3 regions of the Rhizobium sp. OAE497 genome follow, and region 2 is predicted to be linked to each of the others. Evidence: predicted binding sites of a transcription regulator. Region 2 holds the regulator's gene; each other region holds the start of a gene.

Region 1 (7,858 bases), on a different contig from region 2:
CGGGCGCTTGACTTCTTCTTTCACACAATCTCGGGCTCGGAAGGCGCTTCTTCTAAGGTACTATTCGACCTCTATGTGTTTGCGGGTTCTCGAACCGCCTCGATCCTCGTCAGCCCTGTGCCCAGCGTCCTGACGGAAAGGTCGTGCAATTTGCCAGACAACCTTACTGCATGACCCATTCTCGCAACGGAGCGGATGTTGCGCAGACAAAGCAACCGAACGATCTGTCCGCTCCGACCCGACGGGGGCGCGGCTGCGGGAGCCACGACCGCGTTTTTCTTCTTCACCGGCACGGTGTCTGCGTGACCCTTGCGAAACTCCAACGAATGGCGGCACTGATAACTGATCGGCTCCGGTCGCACGGATCCCACGGCTAGCCGGGCACGGTCGCACGCGCCATCGCGAACGAGCAACTGGAACTATCGGTCACCTAATGTATTCTGACGGCATGAAAATCAATATCGCAATCATATCAATGGCGGGCGCCGTGTTGGCTGCGTGCAGCCCGGCTGGGCCTTCTGGCAACTCGTCCGTACCTCAGCCAGCCAAGCCTGTCGAGATCGAGCAATACCTAGGCCATTGGTTCGAGATGGCGCGCTACGAAAATCAGTTTGAGCGCGGTTGCGAGGCGGTTACTGCCGACTACTCGCTTGGTGAAGATGGTATGGTCCGCGTGCTCAACACCTGCCGGGAAGGCGGAATAGACGGTAGGCGCAAAGAATCCGAAGGCAGGGCAAAAACTGTCCCGGATAGCGGCAACGCCAAGCTCAAAGTATCGTTCTTCGGCCCGTTTTACGGGGATTACTGGATCCTTGATCGCGCCGCGGATTATTCTTGGTCGATAGTTGGCGAACCTTCGGGTCGATATTTATGGTTTCTGACTCGGAGACCCGACCCGACAAAAAAGACCCGTAACATGCTTGTCGAAAAGGCCAAAGCGCTCGGCTACGATGTCGACATGCTGCGGTGGACGCAGCATTAGAAGCATTGTGGATGCTCGCTGCTCTGAGGGGCGCGTCGTCTAAACTAGCTGCAACTGATCCGTTCGGAGGTCATCTGCCCTTTCGAGAGAGGATAGCGTCACCCCCAGCAATCGTATGCCTTGCGGCAGCGGAAAGATTGACTTCAAGAGCGAGGCAACAACCTCGTCGATTTCGCAGGCAGACAGGAAGGACCGCGCGACTGTTCTTGAGCGCGTGATCTGCGTGAAGTCGGCATATTTCACCTTCAACGTCACGGTTTTTGCCCTTATCGGGTTGGTCTCGCAGTAACGCCAGACCTTGGCGATGAGCGGCCGCACGCCCTCGAGCGCCGGGTCATAGCTGTGAATGTCCTGCGCGAAAGTATCCTCGGCGCCGACCGATTTGCGGATCCTGTCCGGCTTGACGCGGCGCTCATCGATGCCGCGGGCAATGCCGTAAAAGTATGGACCAGCTTTCCCGAAATGATCGGTCAGGAACTGCAGCGACTGCGCCTTGAGGTCGGCGCCGGTCTGGATTCCGAGGCGGTGCATCTTCTCGGCGGTCGCCGGCCCGACGCCGTGGAATTTCTTCACGGCCAGCCCTTCGACAAAGGCAGGGCCGTTCTTCGGCGTGATGACGGCCTGCCCGTTCGGCTTGTTGAGGTCGGAGGCCATTTTGGCGAGAAACTTGTTGTAGGAGATTCCGGCTGAAGCATTCAGCCCGGTAACGGCCTTGATCCTTGCGCGGATCTCCAGCGCAATCTCGGTCGCGATCGGCATATCCTTGAGGTTTTCGGTCACATCGAGATAGGCCTCGTCGAGCGACAGAGGCTCGATCAGCGGCGTGTATTCGGCAAAGATCTCGCGGATCTGCTGCGAGACGGCGCGATAGACCTCGAAGCGGGGCGTCACAAAAATCAGGTCAGGGCATTTGCGAGCGGCCGTGACCGAAGGCATCGCCGAGTGGACACCGAATTTTCGTGCTTCATAGCTAGCAGCCGCAACCACGCCTCGGGCGGCTGCACCACCGACGGCGAGCGGCTTGCCACGCAGTTCCGGATTATCGCGCTGTTCCACTGACGCGTAAAACGCATCCATGTCGACATGGATGATCTTTCTAATCGTCGAAGCTGCCGTCACATCCATTGGTGCGGCCTCAGGTGAAGTTCGAAGTGTGCCGGTTCATGTCTATTTCATCTATCTAATGAATAGAACAAAGTAAGAACTTTTTTAGCTGGAGTCAAATATCTATGGCGATCCCGTGCCGCGGCTAGCGCCTTGCCAGCCCTTCCTGTCCTCATTTTTTCCGAAGACACCTCCCGGACCGCAGGACGGCCGGACTGCCGCGACTGCTGCCGAGCATCCCTGCAGGCCAGGACGAGGGGGCATCTGCCCTGCGATGGACAACCTGCGCTGATCGCGCAGGCGGCGATTGAGCGACAGCCGGGGGCAAGAGGATCGAGCTGCGACCGAGTACACTTTGTTTTCTCCTTTGCCATCTCAATTTTTTGGCTGGACGGCAGCTCCGATATAGACGGCGTGCCTTTCCGGATTGGCCGAACTTGAAATCCGGATTGGACGAAGCTATCTTCCGGATCAGACGAATAGTTACGGTTAGTTCCAAAGGGGCCAATATTTGATCAGCAACAACAAGGCCGACCTGCTGTTTCCCAGAGGTGCGTCTCAACGCGTGGCCATAGCCATGACAGATACGCCGGTCGTCCTCGTGAATGGACCCCGACAATGCGGCAAGACCACTCTGGTACGATCTCTCCTCAAGACAGACCGGCCGTATTTCACGCTGGATGACGACACGACGCTCGCATCGGCAAAGACCGATCCGGTCGGCTTTATCAGGCAAATCGATACTGCAATCCTCGACGAAGTGCAGCGGGCTCCCGAACTGTTGCGCGCGATCAAAAGCGCCGTCGACAACGACCGACGTCCCGGCCGATTTCTTTTGACAGGATCCGCCAACATCCTTGCGCTTCCGACCGTCTCGGAAAGCCTTGCCGGCAGGATGGAGGTTGTGACCCTGCTGCCCCTGGGCCGGGCAGAAGTCCTGAGAGGGAAGGGCAATTTCCTCGACAAGGCATTTGCCGGAGAGCTTACGGCGCCTGGGAGCGTTATTGTCGGGTCTGACCTGATCGAACACGTCCTCACTGGCGGATATCCGGAGATGATCGCACGCCCCGATCCTCGCCGTCGTTCTGCTTGGGCAAGAGAATATATCCGAGCGATTGTCGAGCGCGACGTTAGCGAAATCGCCGATGTCGAGCGTCTCGACCAGATGCCTCAGCTACTTCGCGCACTCGCACATCACTCGGGACAGCTCTTGAATTTCGCGCAGCTGGCAGGACAAATCGGTCTCGATGATAAAACCGCGCGTCGCTATATCGGCATCTTCGAGAACCTGTTTCTGGTGCGCAGGATCGAGCCATGGTTCCGCAATCCACTGAAGCGTCTCGTGAAGACGCCGAAGCTGTTCTTCCTGGATAGCGGACTTCTTGCCGCATTAACGGGATTGACCCAGGATCGTATTGCAAGAGACCGCTCGGCCTTCGGTGCCCTGCTCGAAACCTTCGTTGCCAATGAGATTCTCAGGCTCGCCACATGGAGCGATGCTCGACCGACCTTCCATCATTATCGTGACAAAGATCAGGACGAGGTCGATATTATTCTGGAAGATGAGAGCGGCGATATCATCGGGCTTGAGGTAAAGGCTGCGGCGACGGTCACAGCGCCGGATTTCAAGGGCCTCCGGAAAGTTGCGGCTGCCACCGGAAGCGCCTTCAAGGCAGGATGGGTTCTTTACGACGGGGACAAGATCCTACCCTTTGGTGATAGACTGGCGGCGGTCCCGCTTTCCTGCCTCTGGGGCGAGTGATTTCGGAAACAGCCCATCGCTTGCGGGAATGCTCACACAAAAAAGGTCGATTCAACGCAGAGCTGCATGCTGCGGCGGCGCCGTGTGGCTTTCCGTAGCGAAGGCGCGGCTTCCGTGCGTGCTAACTCGTAAAGCCAGGTTGAAGAGCAGGCGATTTCCTCAGTGGAAAGAGTCTCGTGAGACTGGGCGCGGATACCATAGTGCCGACATCCGCCACCACATGCTAACGTGTGCGGACCTGTACGTGGCACCTGATGCTCGTGCGCAAACACGGCTTCTTTTCGCAGCCGAGTTGCAGAACGAAAATATATTCCTTTAGCGCCCCCGCGCCGTAGAGAATATTGGGCCGAACCCAAGCGACAACCGAGTTCCCACGCCGCCGACAAGTATCGGCACCGGGAGCCGAGAAGGTGAACGCAATTGACCGAACGGCAACTTCATCTGGGCGCCTTCATGCGCCCCGTCAGCCTCCATACCGGAGCCTGGCGGTATCCGGGGTCTTATCCGGACGCGAATTTCAACTTTGCCCATATCGTCGCGTTTGCGAAGAAACTGGAAGCGGCGAAGTTCGACGCCTTCTTCATGGCCGATCATCTTGCCGTGCTCAACATGCCCGAGGAGGCTTTGAAGCGCAGCCACACGGTCACGTCGTTCGAGCCGTTCACGCTGCTTTCCGCTATTGCGGCGCTGACGAGCCGCATCGGTCTCGTCGCCACGGCATCGACCACGTTCGACGAGCCCTATCATGTGGCGCGGCGCTTCGCATCTCTCGATCACATTAGCGGCGGACGCGCCGGGTGGAACATCGTCACGACTTCCAATCCCGATGCTGCACTGAATTTCGGCCTTGATGCGCATGTCGCTCATGGCGAACGCCACGAACGTGCGCGCGAATTCTATGACGTCGTCACCGGTTTGTGGGATAGCTTCGACGACGACGCCTTTATCCGCGATATCGAAAGCGGCGCCTTCTTCGACCCGGCGAAGTTGCATGCCCTCAACCATAAAGGCACTGAACTGTCCGTACGGGGTCCGCTTAATATCGCCCGCCCTCCACAAGGATGGCCCGTCATCGTTCAGGCCGGTCAATCCGACCCGGGCCGGCAGCTTGCCGCTGAAACGGCTGAGGTCGTCTTTTGCTCGCCGCGCGACTTGCCCTCCGGACAGGCGCTCTACGCCGATATCAAGGGGCGGATGGGGAAAGTGGGGCGCAATCCTGATCATCTGAAGATCCTGCCTGCGGCATTCGTGGTGATCGGGGATACGCTTGAAGAGGCGAGGGCAAAGCGCGCGCATCTCGATGGCCTCGTGCATTACGACAGTGCCATCGCCTCATTATCAATCGCGCTCGGTCATGACGCCTCGAAATTCGATCCTGACCTGCCGCTTCCCGAGGTCCCCGAGACCAATGCCAGCAAGACCGGCCGCGAGCAGGTGCTGAAGCTCGCTGTTCAGGAGAGCCTGACCGTGCGGCAGCTGGCGCAGCGATACGGCGGGTATTCGGGGCTCGCCTTCGTCGGCACGCCGCAGCGGATCGCCGACCAGATGGCCGAGTGGCTTCATGAAGGAGGATCGGATGGTTTCAACGTTGTGTTTCCCTACCTGCCGCAGGGCCTCGACGATGTCGTCGAGCGGCTGGTTCCTGAGCTTCAGCGGCGGGGGCTCTTCCGCAGCAAGTATGAGGGAGCAACGCTGCGCGACCATCTCGGGCTTCCCCGGCCCAGGAGCCGCTACGCTTGACGCGCCCATGACGTCGCGGGAACACGATCCCGCCCGGGCGCGTTTGCCGTGCGCTTACGAGGGAAACGAATGATTTATGATACGGTTTTGGTTGGCTCCGGCTTCTCGGCGATCGCGACGCTCTGCAATCTGATCGAGATTCTTCCGGCATCGGCTGCCGTGGCCGTGATCGGCGATGACCCGGGCTTTGGCCGCGGAACCGCCTATCGCTCGGAGCTATATCTCCACCGGCTGAACGTCCCGGCCGGCCGGATGAGCCTCTTTCCAGACAGGCCGAATGCATTCGTCGAATGGCTTGCCGAGCGCAAGCGGCCGCTGAGAGACGGCGATTTTGCTTCCCGCCAGGATTACGGCCTCTACGTTCGCGACAGCCTTGCGGCGCTGCTGCGCAACAGGCGGCCGCGATGCAAGGTGGACTTCATCCGCGCCAAGGCAACGGGCTGCGTCGAGCGCTATAACGCCACACTTGGCTTCCTTCTCGACAATGGTGGGGAGATCGCCGGGCGGAACGTCGTGCTGTGCCTCGGCGTCGGCAATGCGCCGCTGCCCTTCGATGTATCCGGATTGGCCGCGTCGGCAAGGAAGCGTATCGTCGAAAACCCGTGGCGCCTGTCGTGGCTGAGACGCGTCGGGCGCGACGACAACGTCTGTATTCTTGGCTCCGGCCTGACGATGATCGATCAGGTTCTGGCGCTGCGCGCACGCGGTTTCCGCGGAAAAATCGATGTCCTTTCCCGGCGCGGCCTTGTCCCCCATGGGCACGTCGTCGCTCCGGCGCCCCCGGCCGATTTTGATCCGCAGACCCTGCCCGTCAAGTTGAGTGAGCTGCTTCGTCGACTGCGCGAGGAAAGCCGGGCTGCAGGTGACTGGCGCTCAGTCATGGACCGTCTGCGCCCGCAGACGCAGGCGCTCTGGGCACGGCTTCCGGCCGCCGAGCGCGTCCGCTTTCTTCGACACGCGCTGCCATGGTGGAACATTCATCGCCATCGGGTGGCCCCAGATGTCCATGCACGCTTTCGCGAGTTGATGGAGAGTGGCCGCGTCGCTGTGCATGCCGGCTTCCTCTCAGGCGTGGAGCAGACAGGGGGCGCCCTTACCATCACTTATAGATCCAAGGGGACGCTGCAAAGCAGGCAGGTGAATGCCGACTGGCTGGTCAATTGCACTGGCGTCGAAAGGGCGGGTATCGCGCATTCACCATTGCTTGCGGAAATGAAGCGCCAGGCTCTGATCAAGGCAGACGCACAGGGGCTCGGCATCGTCGTCGATCGGCAATCGAGAGTGCAGGCAGATGCCGCAAGCGCCGCAGGGCTCTATGCAGTCGGAGCGCTGACGGCAGGCCAGTTCTGGGAAATCACGGCGGTTCCGGATATTCGCATTCAGGCTCAGGCCGTCGCGAGCGATGTTGCAGCCGCAATCGCTGGCGGTGATCGCGAATGACAGCCAGTCGCGGCTAGCTTTCCCTTGTGGCCTTGGGATTGTTGATCTCCAGAAAAGAGGTGATCTGCGTTCGGCGGGAGGTGTCGATCGAGACCGGATCGACAGCCCCTCTTCAACAATCGATCTGGTGAAAAGGCAATTTTCTCCCAATCGGTTAGAAGTCGATAGCGACGGCCCGGCCGGGCGGCCAGCATCATTCGGTAAAGACCACCACGACGCCAGGTTTTACCATGCTTGCCAGTTCCTCGACGTCCCAGTTGGTCAATCTTACACAGCCATGCGAGCCGGTCTTATCGATGAGGGATGGTTCAGGCGTTCCGTGGATGCCATAGGTCGGCTCCGAGAGGTCGATCCAGACAGACCCAACCGGATTGTTGGGTCCGCTTGGCAAGGTAAGCTTCGTCCTGTTCTTGCCTTGCTGGAAATTGACACGCGGATTGTATTCGTAGGTTGGGTTGCGGGCAACACCGTTGACCTTGTGCTTTCCGGAAGGGGACGGGTTGTCTTCGCTGCCAATTGTCGCCGGATAGATTGCCAGAACATCTCCATCATCGGCAAAGGCGACGAGCTGTCCGTCCGCGCGACGCGCTTCGATCCGCTTCACCCGGCCGGTTCTGGGTGCTCCGACAACGGCTACGGAGATCGTCTCGCCGGGCGAAAATTTTGCGGACGGGTTGAGGGCATGGAGAAGGTCGATATCCATGTGAAAGCGCTCGGAAAGCTTTTCTGGGATGCTTGTATAGCCGAGGTGATCCATCTTGGCTTGTTCGGCATAGTCTTTCGGCACTTCACTAACGAGGTCGTCGGCGTCATCGGGCGCGATGATATAC
Region 2 (7,858 bases):
GCCGGCTCAGCAGCAGGGGCAGCCGACGAAATATCGGCAGCCGATTCGCCGTCCTGCAGCAGGATCGCAATCTTGGCGTTGACCTTGACGTTCTCGGTGCCGGCCGGGACCAGCAGCTTGCCGATCACGCCTTCATCGACGGCTTCGACTTCCATCGTCGCCTTGTCGGTTTCGATTTCGGCAATCACGTCACCCGAGGTGACCTTGTCGCCTTCATTCTTGAGCCACTTGGACAGCGTGCCTTCTTCCATCGTCGGAGAGAGGGCGGGCATGAGGATATCGATAGGCATTGGTTCCCTCCCCGATTAGAGCAGAATGTCGGTGTAGAGCTCGGATGCATCCGGCTCCGGATCGTTCTGGGCAAAATCGGCGCTGTCGGCGACGATGTCGCGGACATCCTTGTCGATCGTCTTCAGATCGTCTTCGGAAGCCCAGCCCTTTTCGACGAGGCGAGCCTTGACCTGCTCGATCGGATCCTGCTCGGAACGCATCTTCTGCACTTCTTCCTTGGTGCGATACTTCGCCGGGTCGGACATCGAGTGGCCGCGATAGCGATAGGTCAGCATTTCCAGGATGATCGGGCCCTTGCCGGAGCGGCAATGCTCGAGCGCTTCGTCTGCGGCAGCCTTGACGGCGCGCACATCCATGCCGTCCACCTGGACGCCCGGAATGCCGAAGCCCGAACCGCGCAGCGAGTAGTTCGACTGCGCCGTCGCGCGGGCGGTCGAGGTGCCCATGGCGTAACGGTTGTTTTCGACGATGTAGATGATCGGCAGCTTCCAGAGCGCCGCCATGTTGAAGCTTTCGTAGACCTGGCCCTGGTTGGCAGCGCCATCACCGAAATAGGCGACGCTGACCGAGTCGTTGCCGCGGTAGCGGTTGGCGAAAGCCAGGCCGGTGCCGAGCGACACCTGGGCGCCGACGATGCCGTGGCCGCCGTAGAAGTGCTTTTCCTTGGAGAACATGTGCATGGAGCCGCCCTTCCCGTGGGAATAGCCGCCCTTGCGTCCGGTCAGTTCCGCCATGACGCCGCGGGCGCTCATGCCGGTTGCCAGCATGTGACCGTGGTCGCGGTAAGCCGTGATGACCTGGTCGCCTTCCTTCTGCGCCATCTGCATGCCGACAACGACAGCTTCCTGGCCGATATAAAGATGACAGAAACCACCGATGAAGCCCATGCCGTAAAGCTGACCGGCCTTCTCTTCGAAGCGGCGGATCAGAAGCATCTCGCGATAGGCCTTGAGCTCCTCATCGCGCGTAAAATCGGCAACCGGACCACCATTGGAGGCCTTGGCTGCGGATTTCGTGCTGGTTTTGCGGCTGGAAACGGTCGCGTTCTTGCGAGGCGCCATACAACCCTCCCTATGGGTTTGTCGTTCTTCGAGTGGCGCGTACCATAGGGAAGAAAGATGGCCACAGCAATGCCATAAATGCATGGCACGTATTCAGGATTAAGCCACTGATAATTCTATCGAATTATCGATTAACCAGTATTCGGTTAATTTGAATATGAATTGAATATGACGACCTCGTCGGCGCGTGACATATTCAGCTGGTAACGGGCTTTTTCGTCCAGCATATCCTTATCGAGAGAGCCGTCGCTCAGAAGCGCGACCTGCTGCTCGATATGCTCGCGCTTGGCCTTCAACGTCGCCAGTTCCTTTTCGCGGGCAATGCGCCGCTGCTCGAAGACTTCGGTGGTACGCAGGCCGTAATCGCCATGGATGCAATGATAGCCGAAATAGGAGAGAAAGGCGACCGTCATGGCCGGGACCACGAACCGGCCGATCTTCTTTTTCTTATGATGCTTTGTCCACATACGCACACATGCTCTAAAACGCATTACCTATGCGAAGAGAGTAGCGCTCAGAGATTAACCGTCCGTTGACTATGAATTCTTGCGGGCAAGAAAAAACCCGCGCCGGTGGAGCGCGGGTTTCAAGGCATTGAGCTTTAAGGGCTATCAGCCGCGGATGATCGAACGGCCGGCATAGCGGGCCTGCGGGCCAAGGCCCTCTTCGATGCGGATCAGCTGGTTGTACTTTGCCAGACGATCCGAGCGCGACAGCGAGCCGGTCTTGATCTGACCGCAGTTGGTGGCAACTGCGAGATCGGCGATCGTGGAGTCTTCGGTTTCGCCCGAACGGTGCGACATGACGGCGGTGTAGGCTGCCTTGTGTGCGGTGTTTACGGCGTCCAGCGTCTCGGTCAGCGAGCCGATCTGGTTGACCTTGACGAGGATCGAGTTGGCAACGCCCATCTTGATGCCGTCGCGCAGGCGTGCCGAGTTGGTGACGAACAGGTCGTCGCCGACCAGCTGAACCTTCTTGCCGGCGAGATCGGTCAGGGCCTTCCAGCCGTCCCAATCGTCTTCAGCCATGCCGTCTTCGATCGAGATGATCGGGTACTGGGCAGCGAGCTGTGCGAGGTATTCGGCCATGGCGCCCGATTCCAGCGTGCGTCCCTCGCCTTCGAGAACGTACTTGCCGTCCTTGAAGAATTCGGTCGCGGCGCAGTCGAGGCCGAGATGGATGTCTTCGCCCGGCTTGTAGCCAGCCTTTTCGATCGACTTCATGATGAAGTCGAGGGCTTCAGGGGCGCTCTTCAGGCCCGGTGCGAAACCGCCTTCGTCGCCAACGTTGGTGTTGTGGCCCTGAGCCGACAGTTCCTTCTTGAGGACGTGGAAGACTTCCGAGCCCATGCGGACGGCTTCGCGGATCGAGTCGGCGCCAACCGGCAGGATCATGAATTCCTGGAAGTCGATCGGGTTGTCGGCATGCGCCCCGCCGTTGATGATGTTCATCATCGGAACCGGCAGGAGGTGAGCGGAAGCGCCACCGACGTAGCGGTAAAGCGGCAGGCCGGCGGCCTGAGCGGCAGCCTTGGCGACAGCGAGCGAAACGCCGAGGATGGCGTTGGCGCCGAGACGCGACTTGTTCGGCGTGCCATCCAGCTCGATCATGATGTTGTCGATCTGGATCTGGTTTTCGGCATCGATGCCGCCGATGGCGTCGAAGATTTCCGTGTTGGCGGCTTCGACAGCCTTTTCGACACCCTTGCCGAGATAGCGCTTGCCGCCATCGCGAACTTCAACGGCTTCATGCGCGCCGGTCGAAGCGCCCGACGGAACAGCCGCACGGCCCATGCTGCCATCTTCGAGATAGACGTCGACTTCGACGGTGGGGTTGCCACGGCTATCGAGGATCTCGCGGGCGATGATATCGGTAATTGCAGTCATGGGTTTCTTCCTGCTCGGTGGGTGGATAAATCGTTTGAAATCGTCTTAATCGAAGGCACGCAGATTGCAATGGCGTTTTCACAGCCGTTTTTGAGCCGCCTAACATGCCTTCATTTCAGGCCACCTGCGTGGCCTATTACAAGATCATGTCAGCCTTTTGAACGTCAGGCCGACTTTGCGATCGCATCGAAGGCCAGAAGCTTCTCGAGCAGCCGCGGCATATCCTTCAGATAGATCATGTTCGGGCCATCCGACGGCGCATTGTCAGGATCTTCATGCGTCTCGACGAAGACGCCGGCGACGCCGACGGCGACGGCTGCACGCGCCAGCGTCTCGACGAATTCGCGCTGACCGCCGCTCGATCCGCCCTGCCCGCCCGGCTGCTGCACCGAATGCGTGGCGTCGAAGATCACAGGCGCGCCCATGGCCGCCATGATCGGCAGCGAGCGCATGTCGGAGACCAGCGTGTTGTAACCAAAGGAAGCACCGCGCTCGCAGAGCAGGATGTTCGGGTTGCCCGTCTCATTCAGCTTGGCAAGAACGTTCTTCATATCCCACGGAGCCAAGAACTGGCCCTTCTTGACGTTGACGGCGCGGCCGGTCTTGGCCGCAGCAACGAGAAGGTCGGTCTGGCGCGAGAGGAAAGCCGGGATCTGCAGGATGTCGACGACGGTTGCGACCTCTGCACACTGCTCCTCGGTATGGATATCGGTCAGAACCGGGAAGCCAAATTCCTTCTTCAGATCAGAGAAGACTTCGAGCGACTTGTCGAGGCCGATGCCGCGCTGCGCCGAAAGCGAAGTGCGGTTGGCCTTGTCGAAGGAAGACTTGTAGACGAGGCCGATGCCGAGCTTCTTGCAGAGTTCGCTCAGAACACCGGCGATCATGAAGGCATGTTCGCGGCTTTCCATCTGACAGGGGCCAGCGATGATCGACAGCTTGCCGGCATTGGAAAAGGTAACGCGGCCAGCGCCTTCGCCGACGGCGACTTCTGCATTGGTGTTGCTCATTGGGTCTCCTCGAAGGCGAAGATCGCGCCTTGTCCCGGCGCCGGCTTCACCAATAGACGATTGTTCATATTCAAGTAGGTGATCCCGTTAGCAGCCAAATGCGCCGCTGTCACGGCCAGATCAGCGACCGCAAAGACGATTGCCCGCGCCCGCAGGCCGTTATCGGTGCCAAGCGGCTCGACATCGAAATAGGCCTCCATCCCTTCTTCGGAATAGATGGCGATCCGGACATTACTGAGGGCGAAGGAAAGGCCGAAGGCGGCCTCACCGGGCGCAACGCCGCCACTTGCCGTCTGCAACAGCGACGCGAAGGCGTCGGGTTCCTCCGCGCTGAGGGCAATCTCGACAATGCCGAGAACGCCGTTGGCATGAGTCTCCAGCGCCTTGCGATCGGCCGGAAAGGCGTTGATCCGCTGGCAGGCGAAAAAGAACACATCGGGCGCCCTCAGATCGGCGGCAAAGGCGAGCTTGAAGGCGCCGGTCGCCTGCGTTCCATCGGGCATGACGATCGGGCGCGAGAACTCCACCATGTCACCGCCGCTCAGCTGCGCGCCATCATAGGCGGCCTTGTCCGCATCGGCATCGTCGGTGCCGAAGACGACCGCCGAGAAGCCATCATCGCCGCAGCGGAAGCGGAAGGCCTGGTCGCGGGCGATAAAGCTGTTGCCCTTGGCGGCGGCCGCATCGCACTCCGCCTGGCTCGCGATGCCGAGCGGCTCGAGATAGGTCTTGTCGGCGAGGAAGACGCAGGCATTCTCCGTTCCGAACGGATGACGGCCATTGGCGGCGACGGTGAAACCGAGACGGCCGAGTCGCTCGCGGGCGACATCGATATGGGTGACGGGCAGTACCAGATGATCGAGCGGATGCGTCATGGCGGTTCCCTCCGGTGAAGCCGGCAGAGATTTGCACGCCGCGCCGGGCAAAGCGCAAGCGCGGATAACCAATCCGGCAAAGAAACTTTCAAAAATGACGAAAAATGATGGGAAGTTTTACCAATATTTAGGCACTTGCGGAACACATATGGAACATATAGTGTCCGTTCTGGCTTTGTTTCACGAATCTGGGGAAAGACTTCGATGCTGACGCGCAAACAACAGGAGCTTCTCCTCTTCATTCACGAGCGGATGAAGGAGTCCGGCGTACCGCCGTCCTTCGACGAAATGAAGGATGCGCTCGACCTCGCCTCTAAGTCGGGCATTCATCGCCTGATCACAGCGCTCGAAGAGCGCGGCTTCATTCGCCGCCTACCGAACCGCGCCCGCGCATTGGAAGTCATCAAGCTGCCCGAGGCCTACAGCCCCAGCATCCAGCCGCGCCGCGGCTTCTCGCCAAGCGTCATCGAAGGCAGCCTCGGCAAGCCGCAGCCCGTCGCGCCGCCGAAGCCGGCGAACGAAGACAATAGCAGCTCGATCTCGGTTCCGGTCATGGGCCGCATCGCCGCCGGTGTGCCGATTTCGGCAATCCAGCAGAACACCCATGACATCACCGTTCCCGCCGATATGCTCGGAAACGGTGAGCACTATGCGCTTGAGGTCAAGGGCGACTCGATGATCGAGGCCGGCATCTACGACGGCGACACCGTCATCATCCGCAACACCAATACCGCCAATGCCGGTGATATCGTCGTCGCCCTCGTCGACGATGAAGAAGCGACGCTGAAGCGCTTCCGCCGCAAGGGCGCATCGATCGCACTCGAAGCTGCCAACCCGGCCTACGAAACGCGTATCTTCGGGCCTGACCGCGTCAAGGTTCAGGGCAAGCTTGTCGGCCTTATCCGCCGCTATCACTAACGGTGATCTCATCACCGTCAAAAGTGCCGCTACGCCAATCATAGGCGCGGTGGCGGGTCCAGGGGCGGTCGAGATCCTCGAAGGATGCGGTGACCGCTGCAGCACCTCCATCGAAGCTCAACTCGACAGAGCCTGTCCTTCTTAAAGTAGCGCCGGTGAAGAGCAGCGCGCCAGAGCGGCAGCTTTCAAGCCGCAGGCGCACCGGTGTGACAACGATATCGGATGCATCGCAGGCGGGGCCGAGGTAAGCGGCATTGTCGATGACCGTCAGCACCGAGCCGTTCTCCAGCTTTGCCGTGCACCAGGCTTTCTTGACGCAGGAAAACCGCTCTTCCCTGGCGTTCACCGCAATGGCGCTCTGCGCTTCCTGCTGTTGCGCTGGTGTCAGCCTCAATCTTTCGCCCGGCGGCGCGGTGGGGACCAGTGCCGATGTGATGAAGATCGGCTCGCGATGGCTGTCCAGCACCAGAGCCCGTTTCCACTGATCGAAGATGAAACCCGGCGGGCGCTGGCGATTGGTGGCGATTGCGCTTGAACCGATGATCCCCGCCATGCTGCCGTCCTCAGCAATGACGATCTTCGGCGGCGGCTTTTCGGGAAGCATGACGACCACAAGCGTCGACAGGGCCATGATTGCCGTGCCGATGTGCCTCAGCCGGGTGCGCAGCAGGGTCAATAGCAGGAAGCCCGCGACCGCAGCCGGGAAATACCAGGCAGGCAACCGGCCGACGCCGATATCACCGCCCCAGGACGAGACGGTCTTGGCGATCGCGATCACCAGATCGAGACCGAAGCCGACCACCTGCCAGGCCCAGGCATCCAGCCCAAACGGCATCAAAAGCATTGCAAGCAGCCCGGCCGGCATGATGACGAAGGAGATGACGGGCATGGCGGCGAGATTGGCAGGCAGGCCATAGGCCGTCAGCCGGTGAAAATGCTCGATCGAGAACAGCGCCGTCGAGAAACCGCCGATGACGGAGGTGAGCAGGATGCCGCCGAAGAAGCCGGCCGCCGATGACATGAGCCTGACGAGGCGCAATTTCGCAAAGGGCTTGTCGCGGGCCGGCCGCTCCTTCCAGAGCGCATAGCCGGCGACCAGCGCCAGCGTCGCGGCAAAGGACATCTGAAAGCTCGGCCCCATGATTTCTGAGGGCGAGATGGCGATGATGATCAGCGCCGAGAGCGCCACGTTGCGCAAACTGATCGACGGCCGGTCGAAGAACACCGCCGTCAGCATGATCGCCATCATGATGAAGGCGCGCTCGGCGGAAACTGCGAAGCCGGAAATCAGGAAATAGGCGGTGACGGCTGCAAGCGCTCCGGCGGCCGCGATCTTCTTGACCGGATAGGCCTGGGCGACGGACGGAAACAGGCTGAGCAGCGTGCGGAACCCGACGAAGAAGATGCCGGCGGACAGCGCCATGTTGAGGCCGGATATGGCGATGATATGGGCAAGACCGGATTGGCGGAGCGCTTCGGTGGTCTCTGCCGAAATCGCCCGCCGCTCGTCGGTCACGAGGGCGGCGGCGAAAGCGCCGGTATCGCCGGGCAAAATGCCCCTGATGCGATCACCGATGCCGCTTCTCAGCCGGTAGAGCCACTCGAAGGCGCTGTCGGTCAGCGAATGCTCGTCTGCGGCTCCCGGCGTCACCGTCGTTGGCGCCCCATAGAAAAACCCATTGGCGCCAACGCGATCGAAATAGGATGAGAACGAGAAGTCGTTGAGACCGGGGAGTGCCGGACCGGAGGGTGGCGTCAGCCGCGCCCTGCCCTTCACCCAGGTTCCCGTCTCGAACTCGGACTTGGCGCCGCGGGCG
Region 3 (7,858 bases), 1.4 Mb from region 2:
CGGCCACAGAAGGAAAAAGAAATGGCATTGGCAGATCTGCTGCATCAAGATGCGATTATCCCCGCCCTCAAGGTAAATTCCAAGAAACAGCTGCTTCAGGAATTGGCGGCAAAGGCCTCGAAAATCACGGGCCTGTCTGAGCGGGAAATCTTCGACGTCGTGCTGCAGCGTGAACGTCTGGGTTCGACCGGCGTCGGCAATGGCATCGCAATTCCGCATGGCAAGCTCGCCAGCGTCCGCTCGATCGTCGGCGTCTTCGCACGTCTCGAGAGCCCGGTCGATTTCGAGGCTCTGGACGATCAGCCTGTCGATCTCGTTTTCCTGCTGCTCGCTCCCGAAGGGGCGGGCGCCGATCATCTCAAGGCCCTGTCGCGCATCGCGCGCGTGCTGCGCGACCAGGATCTGGTCGCCAAGCTGCGCGCCACCGACTCTGCCTCGGCGATCTATGCCTTCCTCAACGAAGAGCAGACTTCGAACGCCGCCTGAGATTTTCAATCGCAGAAATGAAAGAGGCGCCCGGTCATCCCGGGCGCCTCTTTTCGTTTGATATGGGTTAGTTCTCAGAACTCTTCCCAATTGTCCTGCGCGACTGCGGCCGAGCCGTGGGAGACAGCCGCTCGGCGTGGTGCCGGAGCCCGGTATGCGGGTGCGGCGACGGGCGCGCGCAGATGCTCGGCGGTTGCCCGCAGCGCCGCACTGTTTGCCTGGCCGGAAACCCGGAAGCGCAGCACGAGCGCCTTCAGCGTCTGCGCCTCGTCGTTCAGCGTCACACTGGTCGCCGTTGCCTCTTCCACCATCGCGGCGTTCTGCTGCGTCACCTGGTCCATCTGGTTCATGGCCTGGTTGATTTCCTTCAGCCCGATCGCCTGCTCGCTGGCCGACGCGGAGATCTGACGGATCAGGCCGTTGATGCCCATGACCTGCTCGGCGATTTTGTGCAGTGTACCGCCGGCGCGGCCGACGAGATCGACGCCTTCCTTGACCTGGACGGCCGAGGTGTTGATCAGCGTCTTGATCTCCTTTGCGGCACTTGCAGAGCGCTGTGCGAGCTCACGGACTTCCTGTGCGACGACGGCGAAGCCCTTGCCTGCCTCACCGGCACGCGCGGCTTCGACACCGGCGTTGAGGGCGAGCAGGTTGGTCTGGAACGCGATCTCGTCGATGACGCCGATGATGCGCGACACTTCCGTGGACGACTGCTCGATGCCGTGCATCGAGGCGATCGCCTTCTGCACGACTTCACCGGACTTCTCGGCATCCTCGCAGGCGAGGTTGACGTTGTCAGCCGCGGTGCGGGCATTCTCGGCGCTCGAATTGACCTGCGCAGTCAGCTCGTTCAGCGCCGCAGCGGTCTCCTCGAGGCTTGCAGCCTGCTGTTCCGTGCGCTTGGCAAGGTCAGAGGCGCTGTTGCTGATCTCGCTGGTGCCGGAGCCGATGTTCACGACGCTCGTGTTCATCGTATGGACGGTCTCTTCGAGGCTGGCGAGGGCGGCGTTGAAGTCCTGCTTCAGCTTCGCGTATTCGCCCGGGAAATCCTCGTTGATGCGGTGGCCGAGATTGCCTTGCGACAGTTCGGAAAGACCGGCACCGACGATCGAGACGATCTGGCGCTGCAGGGCGACCGACTGCTGACGCTCGCTCTCGGAGCGGCTGCGCTCGGATTCAGCTGCGCTGCGCTGGTTGTTTGCTTCGGCTTCAAGGCGGCGCGTATCGGCAAGAGCGAAACGGAAGCCTTCGAGAGCCTTGGCGACCGAGCCGATTTCGTCGGCACGATCCTGACCGGCAACCGGCTGATCATAGGCGCCGTCGCTCAGCTTCTTGACGCCGGCGACCAGCTGGCCGAGCGGCTTCTGCACGAAGGAGCGCACGGCGAAGTAGAGGGCCAGCATGACCGCGCCGAGGACGAGAATGCCGCCGACGATCATCATGAAGGTCTGATCCTGAACCGGGGCATTGATCGCGGTATGCGGTACGTCGACGAGGACGACCCATGTTGCGTTGAGATCCGGGACGGCGAACGGATAGACGACGCGGTCGAAGGGCTCGTAACCATCGAAGGTCAGGTTGCGGACAACGGTCGGCGCCATCGACGCACGGGCGTTCTTGATCTCGGTCGAGCCGTCGCCTTCATAAGGCTTCGACATCAGTTCCTTGGTCGGCGCGACGATCCAGTTGCCATTCTGGGCAACGAGCGTGACGCGGCCGGAGCCGAACGGATGCAGGGCCTGCAGCTTGTCGGTCAGCGACTTCAGCGAGATATCGACGCCTTCGACGCCGATCATCTTGTCACCCGAGACAACCGGGTAGGCGATCGAGGTCAGGAGGGTCGGAACGTCGGTGCCTTCGGCGAGATAGGGCGACGTGATCGCGCCCTTGCCGCTCTCGGCAGCAAGCTTCCACCACTCGGCGGTATAATCGTTATCGAAGGTCGAGAACTGGATGGCACCGTCCTTGGTCTTCGACCAGTAGGGCGTGAAGGCGCCGGCCTTGTTGGTGCCCTGATCGAGCTTGTCGGCAATCTCGGTGGTCTTGCCGTCGAAGGCGCCGAGCTGCTCGCAGAACCAACTGCCGAAGGCGAAGGGGTTCTTTTCGAGATTGGCCTTCAGGACGTTGATGATGCCCTTGCGGTCGAAATTGCCGCCCTCGTGGCCGCGGCCGACGACACCGGACATGGAGCGCGCTGCGCTGGCGAGTTCGCCGACATTGGCGGCGATTTCGTTGGCAATGGCTTTAGCTTCAAGATTGGCCTGATCCATCGTCAGGGTCTGCACGCGGCTGCGCGTCTGATCGATCAGGAAAAAGTTAGAAACGAAAAGAACGAGCGCGATTGCAACGCCCGTGATGACAATAAGCTTTGCGGCAAGCGACTTCATGCGAAAGATGAACATGGTGCCTCGGCGGGGCGACTTGCCGGACGAACATTTCCGGCAAAGGCGAGGTGAGCCGCTTCGTCATGGAGCGGCCGTGGGGCTAAACCGGGCACCCTCTGAGGAGGCCTGGCGATCGCCGAAAAGATCGCCAGAAATCTCTTAAATTTGAGTGAAATTGTATGAAAGCGGACCGTTAGTCGCCTGAACGCCTTCACTTTTTGCTTGCGCCTATCGGAAACAGAAAAGTCTATAGCTTGTTTGCGACTTCGGCACTCAGCGGGATCGACGGCTGGGCTCCGGCCTTGAGGCAGGCAAGCGATCCGGCAACGGCTGCCCGGCGCAGCGCGGCCTCGAAATCGAGCCCTTCATCGAGGCTGGCGGCGAGGTATCCGCAGAAGGTATCGCCGGCGCCGACCGTATCGATCGGCTCGATCTTCAGACCCTTTGCGCGCACCAGCTGGCCGTCGCGAATGGCGATCACGCCATCGGCTCCGAGCGTCACGATCAGCGTCTGGCCGGTCTCGCCATGCAGGCGCTGAAGCGCGGCCTCGCGGTCGCCCGCTGTCATGTTCTCCTGGCCGGCAAGCAGCTCGAATTCCGTCTCGTTGGCGATGACGATATCGGCGAGGCGCCCGAGGCGTGCGGCATCGGCAATCAGCGGTGCAAGATTGAGCACGGTGCGAACGCCCTTCTTGCGGGCGGCTTCGAGCGCACGCTCCACCGCAGGGGCGGGAACCTCAAGCTGCAGCATCAGGATATCGCTGGCATCCATCGCTGCGATCGCAGCATCGGCATCCGCCGCGCTGACCGCACCATTGGCGCCGGGCACAACGGCGATCATGTTCTCACCATCGCCGCCGACGAGGATCAGCGCAGTGCCGGTCGGGCCTTCGACGCGCTTGACCGTCGCGAGGTCGGTTCCGGCGTCATCGAGCAGCGCCAGCGCCGGCGCCGCGAATTCGTCCTTGCCGACGGCGCCCGCCATCCGCACCGTGCGTCCGGCGCGCCGGGCCGCCAGCGCCTGATTGGCGCCCTTGCCGCCGGCAGCGGTCGCAAAGCCGTTTCCGGCGACCGTTTCGCCGGGCTTCGGCAGGCGTGCGGTGGTGGCGATGAGGTCCATATTGATGGAGCCGAACACAGTGATCATGTGAATGTCCCGTCCTTTGATTTTGGCGCGACACTGCCCGAAGGCCTCACTCTTCGTCAACCACCCTGAGCTTGAGAAGACCGGTGCGGCTCTCGACGGATTTCGCGGCCGGCTGCGCGTCGCGCTCCGGCTTGGCGCCGTCAGCGGTCGCCTCGAATTCCAGCGCTTCGATCTTGGAGCCGCGCTTGGTCAGCTTGTCGGCAGAGGTGACGATCATGTCGACATCCTTCTGCGCCATGGCGAAATGACCCTGCAGCTTGCGCACACGCTCGTCCAGACGTCCGAGATCGTCCATCAGGTTGGCGACCTCGCCCTGGATCACATGCGCCTGCGCGCGCATACGCTGATCCTTGAGGACGGCCTGGATCACCTGGATCGACAGCATCAGCAGGGATGGGGAGACGATGACGATCCGCGACCGGTGCGCCTTCTGAACGATCGGCTCGAAATTCTCGTGGATCTCGGCAAAGATCGATTCCGACGGCACGAACATGAAGGCCGTGTCCTGCGTCTCGCCCTGAATCAGGTATTTCTCGGAAATATCGCGGATATGGATTTCCATGTCGCGGCGAAACTGCTGGGACGCCGCCTTGCCGGCATCCGAACCGCCGGCATCGCGGATCGCGTTCCAGGCCTCCAGCGGAAACTTGGCGTCGATGACCAGCGGCGGTGCGCCATTTGGCATCTTCACCGTGCAGTCCGGGCGCGAGCCGTTCGACAGCGTCTGCTGAAATGCATAGGCACCCATCGGCAGGCCATCGGCGACGATCGTTTCCATGCGCGACTGGCCGAAGGCACCGCGCGTCTGCTTGTTGGAGAGGATTGCCTGCAGGCCGACGACGTCCTTGGCAAGCGTCTGGATGTTGTTCTGCGCCGCATCGATGACGGCCAGCCGCTCCTGAAGCCGCTGCAGGTTCTCGTGCGTCGATTTCGTCTGTTCGGTGATCGTATGGCTGACGCGCTGCGACATGCCGTCCAGCCGCTGGTTGATCGCCTGATTGAGCTCGGCCTGACGAGTGCCGAAGACCTCGGCCATCGTCGAGATGCGGCCCTGCATCTCGGCCTGGATCTTCAGCAGTTCGGCCATGCGCGCATCCGCTTCGGCGGAGCGAATGGCCGCTTCCTCATTCTGCTCCCGTCTGAGATTACCGCTCCTGAAAAGCAGGAAAACCAGCAGGACGATCATCGCGGCGATGGCGCCGCCGACGAGAGCAAGAATGGCCGGATTGATGGCGGCGAGCGAAATGGCGAGCGAGTCGGCAGAATTGTTCATGCCCCACCATAGCAAACTTCAGCGCCCTGACTAGATCAAAACGTGAACATATCAACAGCTGCAGGAGATGCCGGCAAAAGGCCGCAGCCTGCCAAGTTGCTGCAACGATAAATCGTGGCGGGGTTTAACGATTGCTCAACCATATTTTAGAAATGTCGCAGCGGAAACAATTCCTTACATCGCCCCCGGCAGACAGAGATCATCATGACCAGCCAGCATTCGCAGTCCTCCCTCAAGCAGCGCCTTGATTTCATCGAGCTCGATGATACCGCGCGCAAGACGATGAGCGAGATGCGGCCGGTGATCAGCTCGCTGGTCGGCGGTGCGCTGGACAAGTTCTACGCCAAGATCGCCAAGACCCCTGCCGTCGCCGGCTTCTTCTCCGACAAGTCGCATATGGGCCACGCCAAGAAGGCGCAGGAAAATCACTGGGCGAACCTCGCGGGCGGCAATTTCGACGAGACCTATGTGAAGGGCGTCACCGCCGTCGGCCGCACGCATGCGCGCATCGGTCTGGAGCCCCGCTGGTATATCGGCGGCTACGCGATCGTCATGTCCGAACTCGTCAAGGGCATCATGGAAAAGCAGTGGCCGTCTATGTTCGGCCGCCAGCAGGGCAAGGCGCTCGCCGAAAAGCTCTCCGCCGTCATCAAGGCAGCGATGCTCGACATGGATTACTCGATCTCCGTCTATCTCGAAGCGCTCGAAGAGCGGCGCCACAAGCTGGAAGAGGAGCGCGCCAAGGCCGAGGCGGATCAGGCGATGGCGCTCGATCATTTGCGCCGCGGCCTCGAAGCGCTGTCGAACGGCGATCTGGAAGCCTCCCTCCCGGCCGATCTGCCAGGCAATTTCAAGCATATGGCCGAAGACTATAACCGCGCCGTTGCGGCTCTGCGCAGCTCCTTCGGCTCGGTCCGCAGCACGTCCGCCGAGATCCTGAGCGGCACCAACACCATCTCCAAGGCAACAGACGATCTGGCGTTGCGCACCGCGCAGCAGGCAGCCGGCGTCGAGGAGAGCTCGGCCGCCCTCCAGCAGCTGTCCGTCAGTGTCGGCCTCACAGCGGCCAATGCCGAGAAGGCCTCTGACGCGGTTCGCGAGACGCAGCAGCGTGCGAAGAGCTCCGGCGAGCTCGTCAGCAGCGCCGTCTCGGCCATGGCCGGCATCGAGAAGTCATCCGACGAGATCGCCAAGATCATCGGCGTCATCGATGAGATCGCCTTCCAGACCAACCTTCTGGCACTGAATGCCGGCGTCGAGGCCGCCCGTGCCGGTGAGGCGGGCAAGGGCTTTGCCGTCGTGGCGCAGGAAGTTCGCCAGCTTGCCCAGCGCACGGCGGAAGCTGCCAAGGAGATCAAGAACCTGATTTCGGAAAGCTCCGCCCAGGTGGACGAGGGTGTCGGCATCGTCAGCAGCACTGGTGAAGCTTTGAACGACATGATCAGCCGCATCGACATGATCAACCATGTCGTCGCCGAGATCGCCGCTGCCGCCCGCGATCAGGCGACTGGTGTCAACGAAGTCAGTGTCGCCATCCGCAACATGGATACGATCACCCAGCAGAATTCCGGCATGGTCGAGCACACCTCGGCCGAAACCCGCCGCCTGCGCGGCGAGGTCAGCAATCTCATGGATCTGCTGCAGCGCTTCCGCACCCAGGCCGATATCCGCGGCACCATCAGCCGCCGCGCTGCGTAAGACGAATACGGCGATTTTCCGGAGGCGGCAGCAAAAAACCGCCTCCGGAAGTTTCGGGATAATTCCCACGCCCGAAAAGATAGGTTATGGGAACGCCATGACCATCAAGCCACTCATCATTCTTCCCGATCCCATTCTCCGCCAGGCTTCCAAGCCGATCGAGCGCGTCGACGATGAACTGAAGCGTCTCGCCGACGACATGCTGGAAACCATGTATGACGCGCCGGGCATCGGCCTTGCAGCGATCCAGATCGGCGTACCGCGCCGCATGCTCGTCATTGACGTCTCGCGCGAAGGCGAAGACAAGCAGCCCCAGGTTTTCATCAATCCCGAAATCCTGAAGTCTTCGGACGAGCGCTCTGTCTATGAAGAGGGCTGCCTTTCTATCCCGGATTACTATGCCGAGGTCGAACGTCCCGCCACGATCACCGTCAGATATCTCGACCGCGACGGCAAGGAACTGACCGCCGAAGCCGACGGCCTGCTGGCGACCTGCCTGCAGCACGAAATCGACCACCTGAACGGCGTGCTGTTCATCGACCATATCTCGCGGCTGAAGCGCGAGATGGTGATCAAGAAGTTCACCAAGGCTGCGAAGTCGAAGGCGATCTGACCGGTCGTTGAAAAAGACGCGCGAAGGCACTATGATATCAGTGATATCATGGGAGACTTTCGTGGGCGATCTGCTGATCAGGAATCTGGATGATGCGCTGAAGCGTGAGCTTCAGGAGCGCGCCCGCGAAAGCGGCCGCAGTCTTTCCGACGAGGCAATCGCTCATCTGCGCCGGTCACTTGCTTCCGCCGGGAGCGGCAGCCGTCCGGCGGGCGAGTGGCTCGCCGCACTGCTTTCCACCGAGCGGTGGACGGATG

Evidence for each region. Region 2 encodes LexA, which represses DNA repair genes until DNA is damaged. Its sites were predicted from a motif close to TGTTCNNNNTGTGTTCNG; they were not measured.
Region 1: dinB (DNA polymerase IV) is a predicted target of LexA. The motif match lies at 2,171-2,188, and genes of this name have one in related genera.
Region 3: ABIE40_RS01885 (DNA recombination protein RmuC) is a predicted target of LexA. The motif match lies at 5,322-5,339, and genes of this name have one in related genera.

Annotation. Positions count from the first base shown of each region.
Region 1 is NZ_JBEPOA010000003.1:273,999-281,856, reverse strand. Features, by position in the region: gene ABIE40_RS27835 (lipocalin family protein) at 449-982, shown strand; gene dinB (DNA polymerase IV) at 1,022-2,107, opposite strand; gene ABIE40_RS27825 (ATP-binding protein) at 2,625-3,848, shown strand; gene ABIE40_RS27820 (LLM class flavin-dependent oxidoreductase) at 4,269-5,588, shown strand; gene ABIE40_RS27815 (FAD/NAD(P)-binding protein) at 5,658-7,028, shown strand; gene ABIE40_RS27810 (L,D-transpeptidase family protein) at 7,222-7,858, opposite strand, start outside.
Region 2 is NZ_JBEPOA010000001.1:1,729,489-1,737,346, reverse strand. Features, by position in the region: gene ABIE40_RS09010 (pyruvate dehydrogenase complex E1 component subunit beta) at 1-290, opposite strand, end outside; gene pdhA (pyruvate dehydrogenase (acetyl-transferring) E1 component subunit alpha) at 306-1,352, opposite strand; gene ABIE40_RS09000 (FtsB family cell division protein) at 1,499-1,819, opposite strand; gene eno (phosphopyruvate hydratase) at 1,964-3,238, opposite strand; gene kdsA (3-deoxy-8-phosphooctulonate synthase) at 3,403-4,248, opposite strand; gene ABIE40_RS08985 (VOC family protein) at 4,245-5,123, opposite strand; gene lexA (transcriptional repressor LexA) at 5,328-6,041, shown strand; gene ABIE40_RS08975 (ComEC/Rec2 family competence protein) at 6,022-7,858, opposite strand, start outside.
Region 3 is NZ_JBEPOA010000001.1:368,789-376,646, forward strand. Features, by position in the region: gene ptsN (PTS IIA-like nitrogen regulatory protein PtsN) at 22-486, shown strand; gene ABIE40_RS01875 (methyl-accepting chemotaxis protein) at 561-2,888, opposite strand; gene ABIE40_RS01880 (ribokinase) at 3,118-4,017, opposite strand; gene ABIE40_RS01885 (DNA recombination protein RmuC) at 4,064-5,290, opposite strand; gene ABIE40_RS01890 (methyl-accepting chemotaxis protein) at 5,495-6,988, shown strand; gene def (peptide deformylase) at 7,086-7,601, shown strand; gene ABIE40_RS01900 (FitA-like ribbon-helix-helix domain-containing protein) at 7,663-7,858, shown strand, end outside.